One region of the Burkholderia sp. AW33-5 genome, then DNA from elsewhere that is predicted to be linked to it. Evidence: predicted binding sites of a transcription regulator. Region 1 holds the regulator's gene; each other region holds the start of a gene.
The links. Region 1 encodes LexA, which represses DNA repair genes until DNA is damaged. Its sites were predicted from a motif close to ACTGTATNNNNATACAGT; they were not measured.
Positions count from the first base shown of each region.

Region 2: recA (recombinase RecA) is a predicted target of LexA. The motif match lies at 5,515-5,532, and genes of this name have one in related genera.
Region 3: imuA (translesion DNA synthesis-associated protein ImuA) is a predicted target of LexA. The motif match lies at 2,991-3,008, and genes of this name have one in related genera.

Region 1 is NZ_JBSAXA010000002.1:702,013-708,851, reverse strand. Features, by position in the region: gene nodI (nodulation factor ABC transporter ATP-binding protein NodI) at 1-377, opposite strand, end outside; gene ACV22V_RS06665 (universal stress protein) at 708-1,205, shown strand; gene ACV22V_RS06660 (DUF2939 domain-containing protein) at 1,296-1,991, opposite strand; gene ACV22V_RS06655 (hypothetical protein) at 2,021-2,359, opposite strand; gene lexA (transcriptional repressor LexA) at 2,386-3,033, opposite strand; gene ACV22V_RS06645 (sulfate ABC transporter substrate-binding protein) at 3,298-4,335, shown strand; gene cysT (sulfate ABC transporter permease subunit CysT) at 4,473-5,369, shown strand; gene cysW (sulfate ABC transporter permease subunit CysW) at 5,366-6,313, shown strand; gene ACV22V_RS06630 (sulfate/molybdate ABC transporter ATP-binding protein) at 6,327-6,839, shown strand, end outside.
Region 2 is NZ_JBSAXA010000005.1:178,981-185,819, forward strand. Features, by position in the region: gene ACV22V_RS12435 (TerC family protein) at 1-402, opposite strand, end outside; gene sucD (succinate--CoA ligase subunit alpha) at 561-1,442, opposite strand; gene sucC (ADP-forming succinate--CoA ligase subunit beta) at 1,507-2,673, opposite strand; gene ACV22V_RS12450 (DUF2889 domain-containing protein) at 2,742-3,350, opposite strand; gene recX (recombination regulator RecX) at 3,497-4,366, opposite strand; gene recA (recombinase RecA) at 4,366-5,439, opposite strand; gene ACV22V_RS12465 (response regulator transcription factor) at 5,630-6,358, shown strand; gene ACV22V_RS12470 (sensor histidine kinase N-terminal domain-containing protein) at 6,376-6,839, shown strand, end outside.
Region 3 is NZ_JBSAXA010000006.1:152,593-159,431, reverse strand. Features, by position in the region: gene ACV22V_RS13620 (error-prone DNA polymerase) at 1-834, opposite strand, end outside; gene ACV22V_RS13615 (Y-family DNA polymerase) at 841-2,337, opposite strand; gene imuA (translesion DNA synthesis-associated protein ImuA) at 2,270-2,977, opposite strand; gene ACV22V_RS13605 (ABC transporter ATP-binding protein) at 3,222-4,016, opposite strand; gene ACV22V_RS13600 (ABC transporter permease) at 4,018-4,914, opposite strand; gene ACV22V_RS13595 (ABC transporter substrate-binding protein) at 5,054-6,019, opposite strand; gene ACV22V_RS13590 (VF_A0006 family four-cysteine protein) at 6,367-6,675, shown strand; gene ACV22V_RS13585 (MetQ/NlpA family ABC transporter substrate-binding protein) at 6,786-6,839, opposite strand, start outside.

The DNA of each region.
Region 1 (6,839 bases):
AGCTTCGCGAATTCGAGCAGCGGTTGCACGAGCGCGCGTGCGGCGTGTGCCGACATGCCGAAATAGCGGCTGAACACGAGCAGGTTCTCGCGGACCGTGAAGTCGGGGTCGAGGTTGTCGAACTGCGGGACGACGCCGACGCGCTGGCGCGCATGGCGCGCGCGTGACGGAACCGGCTCGCCGCAGAGTGAAATGGTGCCGGCGTCGGGATACGCGAGGCCGAGCAGCATCTTCAGCGTGGTGGTCTTGCCGGCGCCGTTCGGCCCGAGCAGGCCATAGCATTCGCCGGCCTGCACGTGGAAGGACAGGTCATTGACGACAAGCTTGTCGCCATAGCGCTTTTCGACGTTCCGGAAATCGATCGGTGCAACGGACATGGGCAGGTTGTCGTTGTAATCAGCGGACGCGGACGCGTTTCGCGGCCGGTCGGTCGGGCACGCCGGCCGGCGAACGGATCGGATGAATGCGTGTCACATGGGCATGACCGAGACGAACGCACGTCGACGGCACGAACGGGCCATTCTAGTGCATCGGCTGCGTCTCTTCAGGGCGGCCCCGCGCGGCACGGTGCATGCGCGCACGGATCGTGCACCGCATCATCGCCGACGCGCCCCGCGTGGCGAATCAGCGTTTTCCATCCCTTGCGTCCGGAATTGCGGCGCACCATGATGAGTACATAGGGTACGTAGTCGCGACAGGGAGGTTTCATGGCTAGCTACAACAAGATTCTGCTGTGCTACGACGGCACGCTCGAAGGACGCAAGGCGTTGCGGTGCGGCGCCAATCTCGCGCTGGACCTGAAGGCGGAAACGCATTTGTTGTCGGTCGTCGACATGCGCTCGAGCATCGCGCAAAGCGCCGGGCTGCTGACCGACGTCGCGTGCGGCCGCTTCGAGGAAACCGCGCGCGAGATCCTGCAGGAAGGCGTGAACTGGCTGCGCGAGCGCGGCGTTCAGGCGGAAGGCCATTTCGCATTCGGCTATCCGATCGACGAAATCGCGAATCTTGCGACAGAATTGAAGGCCGACCTCGTCGTCGTCGGCCATCGGTGCCGTAGCGGGTTGTCGAGATGGTGGATGGGGTCGGGCAACACGCAACTGCTCGATCGCGTGAACTGCAGCATTCTGGTCGCATGTTCGTCGGCGGAAGAGCAAAAGGCCGAGATCGCACGCGAACGCGAAGCGGCCACCGCGAGCGGCAAGTGATGCAATGATCGTGAGACCGGCCGGGTCGTGCTGCGATTCGGGCCGGTCGCGCGCCGTGCCGCTAGCGGCAGCTACGCCGAGTGCGGCCGCTCAGGCGTGCAGGTCGATCGCCGACAGCTTCCACGAGAACAAGCCGAAGCGGTGGAAGATCGCCGCATAGCGCGTGCCGTCGGCGCTGCGCTGGTAGGTCACGACAAATTCATCGATATTCCGGTAGCCGGCGCTCGCTTGCTGCGGATGACCCGCCTCCCCGGAGGCGGGTGCGGGCGCGATGGCGGGCGAAGCTGCGGCCGACGCGGGCGCATTGCTGCTCGGCGCGGGTGCGTTCGACGGATTGACCGGCGGCGCGGCCGGTGCGTTGCCAGGCGCAGCGCCTGACGGCGGGCCCGACCATTCGGGCGGCCGTTCGCCCGGATTGCCGCACGGGGAAATGCCGCTCATCAGCGCCGCTACACCCTCCGGTGTCGCATAGGCATCGACCAGCGGGCCGATCAACGCGGATCCGATCAGCGCGCCAATCACCGCGAACGGATTGTCCTTCTTCACCGCGTCGATCCGGCGCATCAACTCTTCCGTCACCTGCTGCTTCAGGCTGATGCGTAGCGACGGGAAATCGACATATTCGCTGACCGCTTGCGCATCGCGCGCGTCGATCGCCGATTTCAGGCGACCGAGCGCGACGTACGGCGATGCGTACGCGTAACCGATCGCCATCAGGACGGCGACGGCCAGCACGACGATCAGCAATGGCTTGAGCCGCCGCGCGCGGCCCGAAGATCCAGTCACGATGCCTCCGGTGCGGACAGGTTCCGCAATCAGAGACCGCCGTGCGTGGCCGATCGTTCCTCGGCGATGCAGCGATCGATCATCCGGCACACGGCATCGATCGTCCCGACCATGATCAGGCGCGACCGGCCGTGATAGACGCGCACGGGCGCACGGCGCGCCGGCTCCGCGTGATTCAGGCCGGCGTTCAGCGAAACCCGCGCGAACGCGGGAAGCGCTGACGGCAGCAGCGACGCCTGCCGTTCAACTGCGACTTCTTGGCTCACCACGGGCGCCGCGGCGGACAGCGGCGCGCAGGGCGTGCGGCCGCGCAGGTGACGCAGGCGGCCGAATTGACGGAAAGGCAGCAGACGGGAAAGGCGTTCCATGATGTTCTCCTCAGCGAGACCGATTGTCAGAGTTCGCCCGAGCGGATCAGCCCGACGGCGATGCCTTCCAGCGCGAATTCCGCGCTGCCGGCCTTGACGAAGATGTTTTCGTAATCCGGGTTCTCCGCGATCAGCTCGAGGCCGCCGGGCCGGCGCATCAGGCGCTTGACCGTGACGTCGTCGCCGAGGCGCGCGACGATGATCTGGCCGTCCTTCGCTTCCGTGCGCTTCTGCACGGCGAGCAGGTCGCCGTCGAGAATGCCGGCGTCGCGCATCGACAGACCGCGCACCTTCAGCAGGTAATCGGGCTTGCTGGTGAACAGCGCGGGATCGCACGCGTAATGCTGCGAGATGTGCTCCTGCGCGAGGATCGGGCTACCGGCCGCCACGCGGCCGACGAGGGGCAGCGACAGTTGCATCAGGCCGGCGTGCGGCAGCGTGAACTGGTGCGGGGCGTCGTCGATGCCGAGCAGGCGGATGCCGCGTGACGCGCCGGCGGCCAGCTCGATCACACCCTTGCGCGCAAGCGCACGGAGGTGTTCCTCGGCCGCGTTCGGCGAGCTGAAACCCAGCTCTGCCGCAATCTCGGCGCGCGTGGGCGGGAAACCGGAGCGCTCGATCGCGCGGCGGATCAAGTCGAACACTTGCTGCTGACGGGCGGTGAGTTTGGTCATGGCTGAACTGTATGGATAGACAGTGAGCTGTATTTTTATACAGTACTTCGCGAATTTCAAGTGTTACTTGAGGTTCGACGCGATCGCGCCGGTTCCGACGCGATTTCGCGACGCCCGGACGCCGGTTTGTCCGCCGCAACCGTCCGTCCCGTCTGCGTTAGCACTTTTGAGTATTAAAAAATGAGGAACGATTATTTTTAATCATGTAACCCGTTCGCTAGACTGGCTCGACATCGCAAGACCGACAACACTGGAGAACCAAGGATGGCGAAGCGCAATACGGGGCTGGTGGGCGGAGTGGGCCGCCTGATCGCAACACTCGCGCTGGGCGCGGCGGCAGCGCTGGGCGTGGCGACGCACGCCCAGGCCGATACGACGTTCCTGAACGTGTCCTACGACCCGACGCGCGAGCTGTATCAGGACTTCAACCAGGCGTTCGGCAAGGCGTGGAAGGCGAAGACGGGCGAGACGGTCAACTTCAAGCAGTCGCACGGCGGCTCGGGCGCGCAGGCGCGCTCGGTGCTCGACGGCCTGCAGGCCGACGTCGTGACGCTGGCGCTCGCCTACGACATCGACGCGATCGCCAACAAGGGGCTCGTCAACAAGGACTGGCAGAAGCGCCTGCCGGACAACGCATCGCCGTACACGTCGACGATCGTGTTCCTGGTGCGCAAGGGCAACCCGAAAGGGATCAAGGACTGGGACGACTTGACCAAGCCGGGCATCTCGATCGTCACGCCGAACCCGAAGACGTCGGGCGGCGCGCGCTGGAATTATCTGGCCGCATGGGCATACGCCGTTCACAAGCCGGGCGGCAACGAGCAGAGCGCGAAGGAGTTCGTGACGAAGCTCTACAAGAACGCGGGCGTGCTCGACTCGGGCGCGCGCGGCGCGACGACGAGCTTCGTGCAGCGCGGGATCGGCGACGTGCTGATCGCGTGGGAGAACGAGGCGTTCCTGTCGATCAAGGAATTCGGCACGGACAAGTTCGAGATCGTCGTGCCGTCGGCGAGCATCCTGGCCGAACCGCCCGTCGCGGTGGTCGACAAGGTGGTGGACAAGAAGGGCACGCGCAAGCTGGCCGAGGCCTACCTGAATTTCCTGTACAGCCCGCAGGGCCAGGAAATCGCGGCGCGCAACTACTACCGCCCGCGCTCGAAGAACGTGCCGGCGGAGCTGACGAAGCAGTTCCCGAAGCTGAAGCTGTACACGGTCGACGACACGTTCGGCGGCTGGACGAATGCGCAGAAGACGCATTTTGCGGACGGCGGCGTGTTCGACTCGATCTACAAGCCGCAGTAACGCCACGCAGTAACAAACCATAACGACAGCGGCGCGCCACGAGAGCGCGCCGCATCCCCGACGGCCCGCCGGCGCGACTCCCCGCGTCGGCGTTTGCGTCGGACCCATGAGCAGCAACGACCCAGCAAGAGCATCCGATGACGACGTACACCTTTCGCAAGCCGAGCGCGCTGCCCGGTTTCGGCGTGACGCTCGGCATCACGGTGGCCTATTTGAGCCTCGTGGTGCTGATTCCGCTCGCCGCCACGTTCCTGAAGACCGCGACGCTGTCGTGGGACCAGTTCGTCACCGCCGTTGCGTCGCCGCGCGTGCTCGCGTCGTACCGGCTGACGTTCTCCGCCGCGCTCGGCGGCGCATTGATCAACGCCGTGTTCGGCTTTCTCGTCGCGTGGGTGCTGGTGCGCTACACGTTCCCGTTCAAGCGCCTCGTCGACGCGATCGTGGATCTGCCGTTCGCGCTGCCGACGTCGGTCGCCGGCATCTCGCTCGCGGCCGTCTATGCGACCAACGGCTGGGTCGGCCAGTATCTCGCGCCGTTCGGCATCAAGATCGCGTTCACGCCGGTCGGCGTGCTGGTGGCGCTGACCTTCATCGGGCTGCCGTTCGTCGTGCGCACCGTGCAGCCGGTGCTCGAGGATTTCGAGCGCGAGCAGGAAGAGGCCGCCGCATGCCTCGGCGCATCGCGCTGGCTGACGTTCCGCCGCGTCGTGCTGCCGGCCGTGCTGCCGGCGCTGCTCACCGGCTTCGCGCTGGCGTTCGCGCGCGCGCTTGGCGAGTACGGCTCGGTCATCTTCATCGCCGGCAACGTGCCGATGAAATCCGAGATCACGTCGCTGCTGATCATCACGAAGCTCGAGCAGTACGACTATGCGGGCGCGACCGCGCTGGCGGTCGTGATGCTGGTCGTGTCGTTCCTGATGCTGCTGTTGATCAACTCGCTGCAGTGGTATCTGCAGCGCCGCACGAGCAAGGGCGCGAGCGGCCCCGCGCCGGCGACCGTCACCGTTGCCGCAGCAGCAGGAGGCCAGCAATGACCCAGGAGTCCAACGCCGTGCTGAACGGCCCGTCCGTCGCGCGCGTGCGCGCCGCGAAGCAGCCCGACCCCGTCAGCGAGCCGCGCGCCGTGCGCTGGCTGCTGATCGGCGTCTCGCTGACGTTCCTTGCGTTCTTCCTCGTCGTACCGCTCGCCGCGGTGTTCTTCGAGGCGCTGCGCAAGGGCGTCGGCTTCTATCTCGAATCGCTCGCCGATCCCGACGCATGGTCGGCAATCAAGCTGACGTTGACCGTCGCCGTGATCGCGGTGCCGTTGAACCTCGTGTTCGGCGTGTGCGCATCGTGGGCGATCGCGAAGTTCGAATTCCGCGGCAAGGCGTTGCTGACCACGCTGATCGACCTGCCGTTCTCCGTGTCGCCGGTGATCTCGGGCCTCGTCTACGTGCTGCTGTTCGGCGCGCAGGGCTGGCTCGGGCCGTGGCTGCAGAACCACGACGTGCAGATCATCTTCGCGGTGCCGGGCATCGTGCTCGCGACGATCTTCGTCACGTTTCCGTTCGTCGCGCGCGAGCTGATTCCGCTGATGCAGGCGCAGGGCACCGACGAGGAAGAGGCCGCGCGCGTGCTCGGCGCATCGGGCTGGCAGATCTTCCGGCGCGTGACGCTGCCGAACGTGAAGTGGGGCCTGCTGTACGGCGTGATCCTGTGCAATGCGCGTGCGATGGGCGAGTTCGGTGCGGTGTCGGTCGTGTCCGGCCACATCCGCGGCGTGACCGACACGATGCCGCTGCACGTCGAGATCCTGTACAACGAATACAACTTCGCGGCGGCGTTCGCGGTGGCGTCGGTGTTGGCGCTGCTCGCGCTCGTCACGCTCGCGCTGAAGCTGCTCGCCGAACGTCACCTCGCCGCCGAACTGGCCGGCGCACGCGATGACGTTCCCGCTCATGCCGGCCCCGTCGCCGCCATTTCGTCGAAATCGTAAAGAGGCAACCAGAATGGGTATTACCGTCCGTCACCTTCAGAAGCGCTTCGGCGATTTCACCGCGCTCGACGATGTGTCGCTCGACTTTCCGCCGGGCGAGCTCGTCGCGCTGCTCGGGCCGTCGGGCTGCGGCAAGACCACGCTGCTGCGCGTGATCGCGGGCCTCGAGCACGCGGACGCCGGCCAGGTCGTGCTGCAGGGGCTCGACGTCGCGTCGGTCGGCGCGCGCGATCGCCAGGTCGGCTTCGTGTTCCAGCATTACGCGCTGTTCCGCCACATGACCGTGTTCGAGAACGTCGCGTTCGGGCTGCGCGTGAAGCCGCGCCGCGAACGGCCGTCCGAAGCCGTGATCCGCGAGAAGGTGCACGAGCTGCTGAAGCTCGTGCAGCTCGACTGGCTCGCGCAGCGCTACCCGTCCGAGCTGTCGGGCGGCCAGCGCCAGCGGATCGCGCTGGCCCGCGCGCTCGCGGTCGAGCCGAAGGTGCTGCTGCTCGACGAGCCGTTCGGCGCGCTCGACGCGAAGGTG
Region 2 (6,839 bases), on a different contig from region 1:
CTGCTCGGCCGCGCCGGCGATCGCGATCACGTTGTCGAGGCTCATCACGGCGTCGGCGATCACGATCGTCTTCACCGCGTCCCACAGCCGGTCGGCCGGCTTCACGTTGTCGTGCGCGTCGGCGTCGGGCGCCATCAGCTTGACGCCGATCCACAACAGCAGCAGGCCGCCGCCGAACTTCAGGAACGGCACGTCGAGCAGCACGACCGCGAACGCGATCAGCGCGACGCGCAGCAGGATCGCGCCGGCCGTGCCCCACACGACGCCGCGCAACCGCTGGTTGGCCGGCAGGTTGCGGCACGCGAGCGCGATCACGACCGCGTTGTCGCCGCCGAGGAGGATGTCGATGATGACGATCTGAAACACCGCGCCCCAGTGGAGCGACGTCAGGAATTCAAGCATGAGCGGTATCGGGTGCGAGGCAACGGCTGTCGGACAGGCGCGCCGGGTGAATGCCGGGACATGCATCGCGCATGCCCGGGGCTTACAAATTCATTGCGCGAGCATAACAAAAAACGCCGGCGAGGCCGGCGTTTTTTGCAGGACGAACCACGCCGAAATTACAGCGCCTTCTTCAGCAGGCGGCCCATTTCCGACGGGTTGCGCGTGACGGTGATGCCGCACGCTTCCATGATTTCCAGCTTCGCTTCGGCCGTATCCGCACCGCCCGAGATCAGCGCGCCGGCGTGGCCCATGCGCTTGCCCGGAGGCGCCGTGACGCCAGCGATGAAGCCGACGACCGGCTTCTTCATGTTGTCCTTGATCCACTGAGCGGCGTTGGCTTCGTCCGGACCGCCGATTTCGCCGATCATCACGACCGCATCCGTGTCCGGATCGTCGTTGAACATCTTCATCACGTCGATGTGCTTCAGACCGTTGATCGGGTCGCCGCCGATACCGACCGCCGACGACTGGCCGAGGCCCAGTGCCGTCAGCTGAGCAACCGCTTCGTACGTCAGCGTGCCCGAACGCGACACGACGCCGATGCGGCCCTTGCGGTGGATGTGGCCCGGCATGATGCCGATCTTCAGTTCGTCCGGCGTGATCGTGCCCGGGCAGTTCGGCCCGAGCAGCAGCGTCTTGCGGCCTTCGCGACGCATGCGGTCCTTCACTTCGATCATGTCGCGAACCGGGATGCCTTCCGTGATGCAGATCGCGAGATCCAGGTCGGCTTCGACCGCTTCCCAGATCGCAGCGGCTGCGCCTGCCGGCGGAACGTAGATGACCGACACGGTCGCGCCGGTTTCTGCCTTCGCTTCCTTGACGCTCGCGTAGATCGGAATGCCTTCGAAGTCTTCGCCGGCCTTCTTCGGGTTCACGCCCGCGACGAATGCTTCGCGGCCGTTTGCGTATTCACGGCAGGCGCGCGTGTGGAATTGACCGGTTTTGCCGGTAATGCCCTGCGTGATGACCTTCGTGTCCTTGTTGATCAGAATCGACATGTATTTTGACCTCTGTTCGATTGGCGTCGCGTATCTGCCGCGCCGCCATGCGTATTCGATAGCGTTACTTGCCTTCGGCAGCCGCGACGACCTTCTGCGCAGCCTCTTCCATGCTGTCCGCCGAGATGATCGGCAGGCCCGAATCGGCCAGCATCTTCTTGCCGAGGTCCTCGTTCGTGCCCTTCATGCGCACGACGAGCGGCACGTTCAGGTTCACGGCCTTCGAACCGGCGATCACGCCTTCCGCGATCACGTCGCAGCGCATGATGCCGCCGAAGATGTTCACGAGGATCGCCTTCAGGTCCGGGTTCTTCAGCATCAGCTTGAACGCTTCCGTGACCTTCTCGGTCGTCGCACCACCGCCGACGTCCAGGAAGTTCGCCGGCTCGCCGCCGAACAGCTTGATCGTGTCCATCGTCGCCATCGCGAGGCCTGCGCCGTTCACGAGGCAGCCGATGTTGCCGTCGAGCGAGATGTACGCGAGGTCGAACTTCGACGCTTCGATTTCAGCCGGATCTTCTTCGTCCAGGTCGCGGTACGCGACGATTTCCGGGTGGCGGAACAGCGCGTTCGAGTCGAAGTTGAACTTCGCGTCGAGTGCGATGACCTTGCCGTCGCCGGAGACGTTCAGCGGGTTGATTTCAGCCAGCGACGCGTCGGTTTCCCAGAATGCCTTGTACAGGCCTTGCAGGATCGCGCGCGCTTGCGGAATCGAAGCAGCCGGCACGCCGATCTTCGCGGCGAGGTCGTCGGCCTGGGCGTCCAGCAGGCCCGTCGACGGCTCGACGATGACCTTGTGGATCAGTTCCGGGTGCTTTTCGGCGACTTCTTCGATGTCCATGCCGCCTTCGCTCGAACCCATCAGCACGATCTTCTGCGAGATGCGGTCGACGACGAGGCTGACGTACAGTTCCTGCTTGATGTCGGCGCCTTCTTCGATCATCAGGCGGTTGACCTTCTGGCCTTCCGGACCGGTCTGGTGCGTGACGAGCTGCATGCCGAGGATCTGGTTCGCGTATTCGCGGACCTGCTCGATCGACTTCGCCACCTTCACGCCGCCGCCCTTGCCACGGCCACCCGCGTGAATCTGAGCCTTCACGACCCACACCGGGCCGCCCAGCTCTTCTGCCACCTTGACGGCCTCTTCAACCGAGAACGCCGGCTTGCCGCGCGGTACCGCGACTCCGAATTTCCGCAGGATTTCCTTACCCTGGTACTCGTGAATCTTCATGCGTGATTCCCTTCAGTCTGAGAGTTGGATGAAATGTCGCTTAAGACGCTTCTTCGAATGATTTCCGTTCATTCCTTCGTGCTGCCCTCACCGGGCAAGTCCGGCCGGTTCGTGCCATACCAGCGCGGGTAGTACTGCCGCACGACCTCGCCGTCGAACCGCAACGCCCGGCAGCGGCCGAGCTGGAAAGGCGGTTCGGCGTGCTCGCCGTCATGGTCCGGTCCTTCGCCTCCCTCCTCGCGCACGTTCCATACGTCACCGGCGAACGCCTGGATCGCTGCCGTCGGCAGCACGGCGCACAGTTCGGTGAGATGGGAACAGCCTGCGACGCCGGCGAGCAGCCGGTTCGCGTTGCGGCGGAAATTGCGGAAGAGATTGAGCCCGATGAGGGCCCGGTAGGCGGGAGGGGCGGATTGACAGTGACCGGGATAGGGAACCCACTCCGAAGACGCTTCGGCGTCGACGACATTGAGGTCACGATCGATAGTCACGCGCAGCCAGAGTTCGTGGATCGGCAGGCCTTGGGGCCGGATGCCCGACGCAAGCGCGACATCGCGCGGCTTGTGGTCGGTCAGGCAGGCTTCGATGTCCCACAAGCCGTCGCCGCGCTCGTAGGCTTCCGCTCGGATTGCGCGTCGATGTCGCAACTGACGGGGCACGGGCTCGGATAGCGGCATGCTGGAGGTTGAGGCCGAAGAGGAAAACCCGTGGATTTTAGCATATTGGGTATTTGAGGCATCCGGCCGCGACGGCGGGTATTCCCGCCTGTCCGGAAACGGTTGCGTTGCAGCAAAATCGCGCGCAGCGCGCGCGACCGAACCGGTCAGTCGTCGATCGGGAAATCGTCGCCGACCTTCAGCAACTTCACGATGGTCGAGCTCGAGAAGCCGCGCGCGGCAAGGAAGCGCGCCTGCTTCGCGCGCTCGGCGGGCGTTTGCGGCAGTGCACCGAATTTCTTGCGCCAGACGGCCTGCGCGCGTGCCCACTCGGTCTCGCGCAATTGCGCATTCACTTCCTCGACGAGACTGTCGCCGACCGCATGACGCTTCAGTTCGCTGACGATGCGCGCGACGCCGACGCGCGATGCGCGGCGATGCACGAGGCTCTCGGCAAAGCGTGCGTCGGACAGCCAGCCTTCCTTTTCCAGTGCATCGAGCACCGGCTCGATGGATTCGTCCTCGCCGACGTACGGTGCGAGCTTGCGCGCGAGTTCGGCCCGGCTGTACTCGCGCCGGGACAAATAGCCGAGCGCGCGGCCCTTCAGCGAACGCGGCGGTTTCGACGACTTGCGCTCGGCGGCACCGGATGCGTCGTCTGAAGCAGTGCCGGCGGAACCGCCGGACGCACTGCGCGTGCGACGCGGATGCTGGCTACTGCGCGTATACACATCTTCCTTGACCGACGCAGACGCATCGGCCGCGCGCTCGCCCGGAAAGCTGACACCGGACACGCGACGGCGCGACCGGTCGTGCGCGTCGAACGATTCGTCGTCGTCGAACGGATCGACCGGCGCGATCATCTCAAACGAAACGAGGGCATCCTCGGATGCCCTCGTCGCGGTGCGGTTCGCGGCACGACTGCCCGCGCTCCGCCGGTTGGCCCCCGAGGATTCGGCTTGCCGGCCGGAGCGACCCGCCGTGTCGGGCGCGTCGCTCGGTTCCGGTTCGCCAGCCTGACCTCGGCGCCCGACCATCACTCTTCTTCGTCCATCGCCTCGGCTTCGTCGAGCCCTGCACCATCCGGCATGGCGGCAACGCCGAGCGACTCACGAATGCGGTTTTCGATCTCGCGCGCGATTTCCGGATTCTCGCGCAGGAATTCACGCGCGTTGTCCTTGCCCTGGCCGATCTTCTCGCCGTTGTAGCTGTACCAGGCGCCTGCCTTGTCGACGATCTTCGCCTGCACGCCGAGATCGATGATCTCGCCCTGACGCGAAATGCCCTCGCCGTACAGGATGTCGAAGATCGCCTCGCGGAACGGCGGCGACACCTTGTTCTTGACGACCTTCACGCGGGTTTCGTTGCCGATCACCTCGTCGTTCTTCTTGATCGAACCGATGCGGCGGATATCCAGACGCACCGACGAGTAGAACTTGAGCGCGTTGCCGCCCGTCGTGGTTTCCGGGTTGCCGAACATCACGCCGATCTTCATCCGGATCTGGTTGATGAAGATCACGAGGCAGTTCGTGCGCTTGATCGTGCCCGTCAGCTTGCGCAGTGCCTGCGACATCAGGCGAGCCTGCAGGCCCGGCAGCGAATCGCCCATCTCGCCTTCGATTTCGGCCTTCGGCACGAGCGCCGCGACCGAGTCGATGACGATCATGTCGATCGAACCCGAGCGCACCAGCGCGTCGGTGATTTCGAGCGCCTGCTCGCCGGTGTCCGGCTGCGAGATCAGCAGTTCCGGCACGTTCACGCCGAGCTTCGCCGCATATTGAACGTCGAGCGCGTGCTCGGCGTCGATGAAGGCTGCCGTGCCGCCCAGCTTCTGCAGTTCGGCGATGACCTGCAGCGTGAGCGTGGTTTTACCGGACGATTCCGGACCGTAGATCTCGACCACCCGGCCGCGCGGCAGGCCGCCGACGCCGAGCGCGATATCGAGACCCAGCGAGCCCGTGGAGACGACCTGGATGTCTTCGGCCGCTTCGCCGTCGCCCATCCGCATGATCGATCCCTTGCCGAACTGCTTCTCGATCTGCGCGAGTGCGGCCGCCAGCGCCTTGCTCTTCTCGGCGGTCATCCCGGAGCCCTTCTTGCTATCTTCCATGAATCGTCCTTTGCTATGATGAGCAGCGTCTGTCAGAGGCGCGCCCGCTTTCAAGCGCTGCCCACGAATGCAGACACTGTATAAAAAAACAGTGTTTTATGCAAGCCCGCAATGCAGGCTGCGTTGTACACGGATAACTTCGGAGACAGCCGCGCCGGCGCGAACGCCCCGCCGGCCATCGGTCAGCAACATGCGAATTCTCATCGCCGAAGACGACAGCATACTCGCGGACGGCCTCACCCGGTCACTCCGCCAATCGGGCTATGCCGTCGACCACGTGAAGAGCGGCGTCGAGGCCGATACCGCGCTGTCGATGCAGTCCTTCGACCTGCTGATCCTCGATCTCGGGCTGCCCAAGATGTCCGGGCTCGACGTGCTGAAGCGCCTGCGCGCGCGCAATTCCAATCTCCCCGTGCTGATCCTGACCGCCGCCGACAGCGTCGACGAGCGCGTGAAGGGGCTCGACCTCGGCGCGGACGACTACATGGCCAAGCCGTTCGCGCTCAACGAGCTCGAGGCGCGCGTGCGCGCGCTGACCCGGCGCGGGGCGGGCGGCGGCCCGACCGTCGTGCGCCACGGCTCGCTCGCGTTCGACCAGGTCGGCCGTATCGCATATGCGAACGACCGCGTGCTCGATCTGTCCGCGCGCGAGCTCGGGCTGCTCGAAGTGCTGCTGCAGCGCATCGGCCGGCTCGTGTCGAAGGAGCAGCTCGTCGACCATCTGTGCGAATGGGGCGAGGAAGTCAGCAACAACGCGATCGAAGTGTACGTCCACCGGCTGCGCAAGAAGATCGAGCCGAGCGGCGTTCGGATTTCCACCGTGCGCGGCCTCGGCTACTGCCTCGAGAAAGTCGCGCCCGCGGCGCCGGCCGACTCGCCCGCGCCCCAGTCCGCGGCGGCCGGCACGCCGCTGCGCTGAACCCGGCCGTCGCCGCGATGGCCACGCCGGCCCATTCCCGCCATTCGACCGGCGATCAACCGTCCGCCGCCGACGCCGCGCGCGACGCGCGCTATGAGAACCCGTTCGCGCCGCCCGACGAAACCGACACGCCCGAGGCCGCGCGGCCGCGCTCGCTGTTCGGCGAAATCCTCGACTGGATGCTCGCGCCGCTCCTGCTGCTGTGGCCGATGAGCATCGCCGTCACCTATCTCGTCGCGAAGACGATCGCGAACGGCCCGTTCGACCGCGCGCTCGAGACCAACGCGTACGTGCTCGCGCGGCAGATCCATCCGGTCAACGGCGTCGCCGAGCTGACCCTGCCGCAGCAGACGCGCGACTTCCTGCGCGCGGACAACGTCGACAGCGTGTACTTCCAGGTGCTCGGCACGCGCGGCGAGCTGGTCGCGGGCGAGGCCGACATGCCGCTGCCGCGCGACGAGGACCGCCCGCCGCCGGGCGT
Region 3 (6,839 bases), on a different contig from region 1:
GAAATCGCACGCGTCGAGAATCGCGCAGGTCTCCGCGATTTCGTCCGGCGCGTACAACTGCCCGATCCGCTGCCGCAAACGCAGGTGCTGCTCCGCATTCGGCGCCAGCGCATACCCGCACTCGGCAACCGGCATCCCGACCCGGATCGCCGTCATCACGTCCTGCAATGCCTTGCACGAGCGCCGGTGCATCGTCACGTCGCCGAGTGCGACGATACGCACGCCGCGCCGCTCGCCGGCCGCGCGAATCTCCTCGCGCTGCGCGCCATCGAGCGCGCGCTGCAGCTGCACGAGCCCGAGCCGCGCGCGTTCGCCGAAGGTCGCGCGAAACCATGCGACCTGCGCATCGAGCACGTCCGCGCGCACCGGATACGCGGGCACGAGAATCGCGAAGCAATCGGGCATGCCGCGCAGGTGCGCAAACGCCGCGGGCGGGGCCGACAGCATCCGCGACGTCAACGTGTAGGTGCCCTTCGGCGCGGCCATCCGCCGCCACGAGATCAGCTCGGCAAGATTGCCGTAACCCTCGCGGTTCTGCGCGAGCAGCACGAGGCCGAACGCGCCGGGGCCCGGATCGTGACCCGGTGCGACTTCATCCGGCGTGACTTCGAAATACGAACCGATGACGAGCGGCAGCCCTTGCGCCTGCGCCGCGACATGCATGCGCGGCGCGCCGGCCAGCGAACATTCGTCGGTGATCGCGATCCCGCGATAGCCGAGCTCGGCCGCGCGCTCGACCAGTTCGTCCGCATGCGACGCGCCATGCAGGAACGAAAAGTTCGATCGGCAGAACAACTCCGCGTAATCGGGCAGCCAGCTGAATTCCGCACTCATTTCGACTTACCCGAACAAGCCATGCAGGAACCAGCGCGGCTCGGCCTGGCTTCCCGAGCGCTCCAGGAACACCCAGTAGCACGCACCGACCTCGTCTTGCGCGACGTAGTAATCGCGTGCGGCCAGTTGCCCGTCGAACCACCCGGCTTCGATCCGCTCGGCCGACGACATCATCCTGAGCGGCGTATGGAACACCGGCCGGTTCTCACGCATCAGGAGCGGCTGCGGCTCGGCCAGCAGCCACGCGGGGCGCGGCGGCACGGCGGGCGGCCCGCCGGCCGGCTTGCCCGCTTGCGCATCGAGCGGCAGCCAGCGGTTCGCGGCCTCCGGACGGTGATCGGCGACGGGTGCCGCGCGCAGCACGTTCTCCGCGCCGAGCCGCGCGACCAGCAGTTCGAACAGCCGCGCACGCGTCTCGCGCGTGCCGCCCGGCTCGGGAAAAAGATCGTCGGCCGGCGGCGCGACCGATTCGACGCGCGTGGCCTTCAGCCGCACCGCGATCACCGCGGCCGGCAATTCGACGCGCGCGAGCCGCTCGCCGAGCAGCCGCATGAAGTGCGTCTCGTCGCGCACGGGCGCGGCGAACGCGAGTTCGAGCGGTGTCGGCGGCACGGCCTGACGGCCGCGCTCGTGCTCGAGATCGAACGTCATCGCGGCCAGCGACAGCTGCCGCGCGGCCAGCCACCCGCAGAGCTGCACGACGAGCCGCCGCGCGGCGAACAGCACGGCCTCCGCGTATTCGACGCGCTCCGGCAATTCGAGCCGCACGTCGAACACGGGCGGCACCGCCATCCACGCAAGCGGCTCGACCGCATCGCCGTACGCGCGATCGAGCGCGGCGAGCAGCGCCGGACCGCAGCGGCGCTGCAGCCCCGCGCGCGGCAGGCCGCGCAGATCGGCGAGCGTGCGGCAGCCGAGGCCGTCGAACCAGCCCGCATACGCGCGCGCGTCGGGCAGCAGCGCGCACGGCAGACGATCGAGCGTACGGACGAGCGAAGCCGGCCCGGCCACGCGGCGCCGGATGCGCGCACGCGCCGACATGCGCGCGAGCAGCCACGCGCCGCGCCCGGTCGGGGCGACGGACAGGCGCGCCGCATAACCGAGCGCCGCGAGCGTCGCGCGCACCTGGCGGCACAGCGACGGCAGGCCGCCGAACAGGCGCAGGCTCGGGCCGACGTCGACGATCAGCGTCGCTTCGTCGTCGAGCGCGACGCACGGCGAGAAGCGCAGCAATGCGAGCGCGACCGCGCGCAGCGCATCGGCCTCGCGGGCGGGATCGCGTTCGACGAGCCGTGTGTCGGGCGCGAGCGTCAGCACGCCGCCGCGCTTCATGCCCGCGCGCACGCCCTGCCGGCGCGCGGGCGCATCGGCAATCAGCACGACACCTTGCTCGAGCACCGCGCAGCCTGCGTCGCCTGCGTCGTCCGCCGTGCCGTCAGACGGCGGCGGGGCGCACACGTCGAGCGGCAGGCGCGGCAGATGGATGCCGAGCAAGACGCGCATAGCGGCTCTCCACGATGGGCGACGGCAAATCGAGCGCGAGCGGCTCGCTGCGCGCGGGCCCGCGGCGCTTGACGATGTCGAGCGACACGCCGCCCGGCACCGGATGCAGCGCGACGCGCAGCACGGCCGGCGACGGCTGCCGCGCGGCCGACAGCGGGCGCAGCATCACGAACAGCGTGTCGCCGGTGCGCGCGGCCGCGAGATGCAGACGCCGCAGCGCATCGGGCCGCGCGTCCTGCCAGAGCAGCAGCGCACCGCAGCAGCCCGTCCTGAGCGCCTGCTCGGCGGCCCACAAGGCATCCGTGCGGCTGCCGGCGCGCAGCCACAGCAGTGCGTCGGCCGGCACGCCGAGACCGGCGAGCGCCGTCGCATGCGGCGACTGAGGCGGCGCGACGAGCGCGAGCGGACGCCGCGCACTGACGGTGCGCGCGAGCGCGGGCGCGAGCAGCCGCATCTCGCCGCAGCCCGGCTGAGCGGCCAGCAACTCGACGAGCCCGCCGACCGGCCAGCCGCCGCCCGGCAGCTCGGCGGACAGCGGCGCGAAACCCGTGTCGATCGTGCGCGAACCGCCGCGCGCGAGCTGCGAGCCGCGCCAGAGCGACGGATGAAGGGATTCGGGAGAAATGGAGGATGCGAGCATGACGCCACCCACAACTGTATGGATATACAGTATATGGCAATGCGCGGGCGTCGCACAGTACCGGGGCGAAACCGGTTTTTCGTCAGAGGAAAAACGACGGGAAATCCAGCGCGACCGTTCATGTCACGCCGCACCGGAGCGGGCGGGCCGGATCGTGTCGCCGAATCGCCGGGCCGACACGCCAACCGCCGGGCGAACCGGCACGATGCGGCACCCCGCACCGCGCCGGCCCGCCCGCCGCGCGTCAGCCGAGCAACAACGCGTCGTCGTCGAGCTGCTCGTGCCGCACTTTCTCGAACATCTGCAGCAGGTCCGGCACGTCGAGCCCGCGGCGCTGGTCGCCCGACACGTCGAGCACGACCTGCCCCTGGTGCAGCATCACCGTGCGGTCGCCGTAGTCGAGCGCCTGGCGCATGCTGTGCGTGACCATCATCGTCGTCAGCTTGCTCTCGGCGACGATGCGCGCGGTCAGCTCCAGCACGAACGCGGCCGTCTTCGGGTCGAGCGCGGCCGTGTGCTCGTCGAGCAGCAGGATCCGCGACGGCCGCAGTGACGCCATCAACAGGCTCACCGCCTGCCGCTGACCGCCCGACAGCAGCCCGATCCGATCGGTCAGCCGGTTTTCAAGCCCGAGGTTCAACAGACGCAGCTTGTCGCGGAACAGCTCGCGCGACGGCCGGTCGAGCGCCGCGCGAAAGCCGCGCCGGGCGCCGCGCGCCATCGCGAGCGCCATGTTTTCCTCGATCGTCAGCGCCTCGCAGGTGCCGGCCATCGGATCCTGGAACACGCGCGCGACGAGGTGCGCGCGGTCCCACGCCGGCTGGCGCGTGACGTCCGTGCCGTCGATCGCGATGCGTCCCGCATCGACGCGCTGGTCGCCGCTGATCGCGTTGAGGAAAGTCGACTTGCCGGCGCCGTTCGAGCCGATCACCGCGACGAACTGGCCGTCGGGAATCTCGAGCGACAGCCCGCGCAACGCGCGCGTCTCGATCGGCGTGCCGGGGTTGAACGTGAGTTTCAGGTCGTGTGCGGACAGCATGTCAGGCCCCTCCGTTCTTGCGCGCGAACAGCTTCTTGCGCGTCGCCGGCAGCACCAGCGCGATCGTGACGAGCGCGGCCGTCACGAGGTTCAGGTCCTGCGCCTTCAGGCCGATGAATTCGCTGTTCAGCGCAAGCGCGATGAAGAAGCGGTAGACGATCGCGCCGAGCACGACGGCGAGCGTCGTCAGCACGAGCCGGCGCGCGGGCAGCAGCGTCTCGCCGATGATCACCGCGGCCAGCCCGATCACGATCGTGCCGATCCCCATCGAGATGTCGGCGCCGCCCTGCGTCTGCGCGAACAGCGCACCGGCGAGCGCGACGAGCGCGTTCGACAGCGCCATCCCGGCGAGCGTCGCGCGGCCCGTCGCGATGCCCTGCGCGCGCGCCATCCGCGGGTTCGCGCCGGTCGCGCGCATCGCGAGGCCGAGCTGCGACGAGAAGAACCAGTCGAGGCCGAGCTTCGCGACCACGACGACGATCGCGAGCAGCGCCGGGCGCAGCACGTAGTCGGGCATCCAGTCGGGCTGCAGCACGGTGAAGATCGTCGGCTCGGTGATGAGCGGCACGTTCGGACGACCCATGATCCGCAGGTTCACCGAGTAGAGCGCGATCATCATCAGGATGCTGGCGAGCAGGTCCATGATCTTCAGGCGCACGTTGAGCCAGCCGGTGACGAAGCCGGCCAGCGCGCCCGCGACGATCGCGATCACCGTCGACGTGAACGGGTCGTGGCCGGCGGAAATCAGCGTCGCGGCGACGGCGCCGCCGAGCGGAAAGCTGCCGTCGACGGTCAGGTCGGGGAAGTTGAGGATGCGGAATGAAATCAGCACCCCGAGGGCGACGAGACTGAAGATCAGGCCGATCTCCAGCGCGCCCAGAAACGAGAACAGAGACATGATGGGGAAATCCTGTTGCTTCCCGGCCGGACGTGCCCGGCCGGGCGAAGCGGACGCGCGGCCCCGGGTGGGAGCCGCCCGCCCGGCGGTTTCGTTCAGGCCCGGATCGGGCCTGCAAGCGCGGCGCTCGGGCCGCGGCTTACTTGATGACCGTCTTCGCTTCCTTGAGCAGATCCGGCGACAGCGTCACGCCCTGCTTCGCGGCCGCGCCCGTGTTCGCGAACAATTCGAGGTTGCTGCTCGTCTCCGACGCGATCGCGCCCGGCTTCTCGCCCTTCAGGATGCGCGCGACGACCTTGCCGGTCTGCCGGCCGAGGTCGCCGTAGTTGATGCCGAGCGCGGCGATGCCGCCGCGCTTCACGCTTTCGGTGTCGCCGGCGACGAGCGGGATCTTCGCTTCGTTCGCGACCTTCACGAGCGCTTCGTACGCGGACACGACGTTGTTGTCGGTGTTCGTGTAGATCACGTCGACCTTGCCGATCAGGCTCTTCGCGGCCGGGCCGATGTCGACGGTGCGCGGCGCGGCCGCTTCCTTCAGCGTCATCCCCTGCTTCGCGAGAAGCTCCTTGAGCTCCTTCACGACCACGACCGAGTTCGCCTCGCCCGGGTTGTAGACCATGCCGACCGTCTTCGCCTTCGGCACGACGCGCTTGATCAGCGCGACCTGGCGGTCGAGCGGCAGCTTGTCCGACACGCCCGTCACGTTGGTGCCCGACGCGCCCCAGCCCTTCACGAGCTGGGCTGCGACCGGATCGGTCACGCCCGAATAGACGACCGGCACGCTCTTCGTCGACGCAACCACCGCCTGCGCGGCCGGCGTCGCGATCGCGACGATCACGTCGGGCTGGTCGCCGACGAACTTGCGCGCGATCTGCGCGGCCGTGCCCGTGTTGCCCTGCGCGCTCTGGTATTCCCACTTGAGCTTGTCGTCGCCGTAGCCTTCCGCCTTCAGTTCGGCGCGCACGCCGTCGCGGATCGCATCGAGCGCCGGGTGGTCGACGATCGACAGCACCTTGACCGTCTGGGCGTGCGCGGCGCCTGCCAGCGCGAATGCGGCGACGCCGGCCGTGATCGAACGGATCGCGAAAGTCTTGAAACGCTTCATGGGTGAGTCTCCCCCGTATTTGTGTCGGTTCTGGATGATGGATTCCCGCCGCCGTCATGCAGGCGCCGATGCGCGCGCAACCGGATGACGGCGCGGGCGGCAGCGGCCCCGCGCGGGCCCCGGGAAGGCGCGCGGCGGCGAACGCACGAGGATACCATTTCCGCAGACCACCGCCTGACTCCGCGCTTTCGGCCAAGCGGGCGGCACACGCGGCCGCCGCGCCGCCGCGAAACGCTCGGGAAGCCCGGCAGGCGGCGCTCCGCGCCGGTCCCGGCGCAACGCGTCAGCCGCATTCACAGCTTTACGTTATGCTGTCCGCCGACCCAATCCACACCATCGGAGGGCGCATGAAACGGGGACTCCACGCGATCGCGTGCGCGGCCGTCGCGCTGGTGCTGCCAGGCGCGGCATTCGCGCTGACCGACGGCAGCGCGCAATACGACGACTGCATGCTGGGCGCGCTGCGCGAGAGCCGCAACGGCGCGGCCGCGCAACTGATCCAGCGCTCGTGCGACGCGCTGTACCGCAACAACGCGATGCTGCTGCCGCGCGAGCGGCGCTTTCACGAGTGCGTCGTGCAGTCGTTGCCGGGCGTGCGCGACAACTACGCGATCCAGCAGATCATGGCGATCTGCTCGCGGCGCGGCGAGATGTGAGCCGGCGCCGAACGCCGGGCGCCGCGCAATGGGCTGCCAGCGGCGCCAACGAAAAAGGGCCTGCGCGATGCAGGCCCTTTCGTTTCAGCGGTCCGATCGGTGTGCGGCGTTCAGAACGACGCGACCATCGAGCCCTTGAACTGCTTCTTGATGAATTCCCGTAC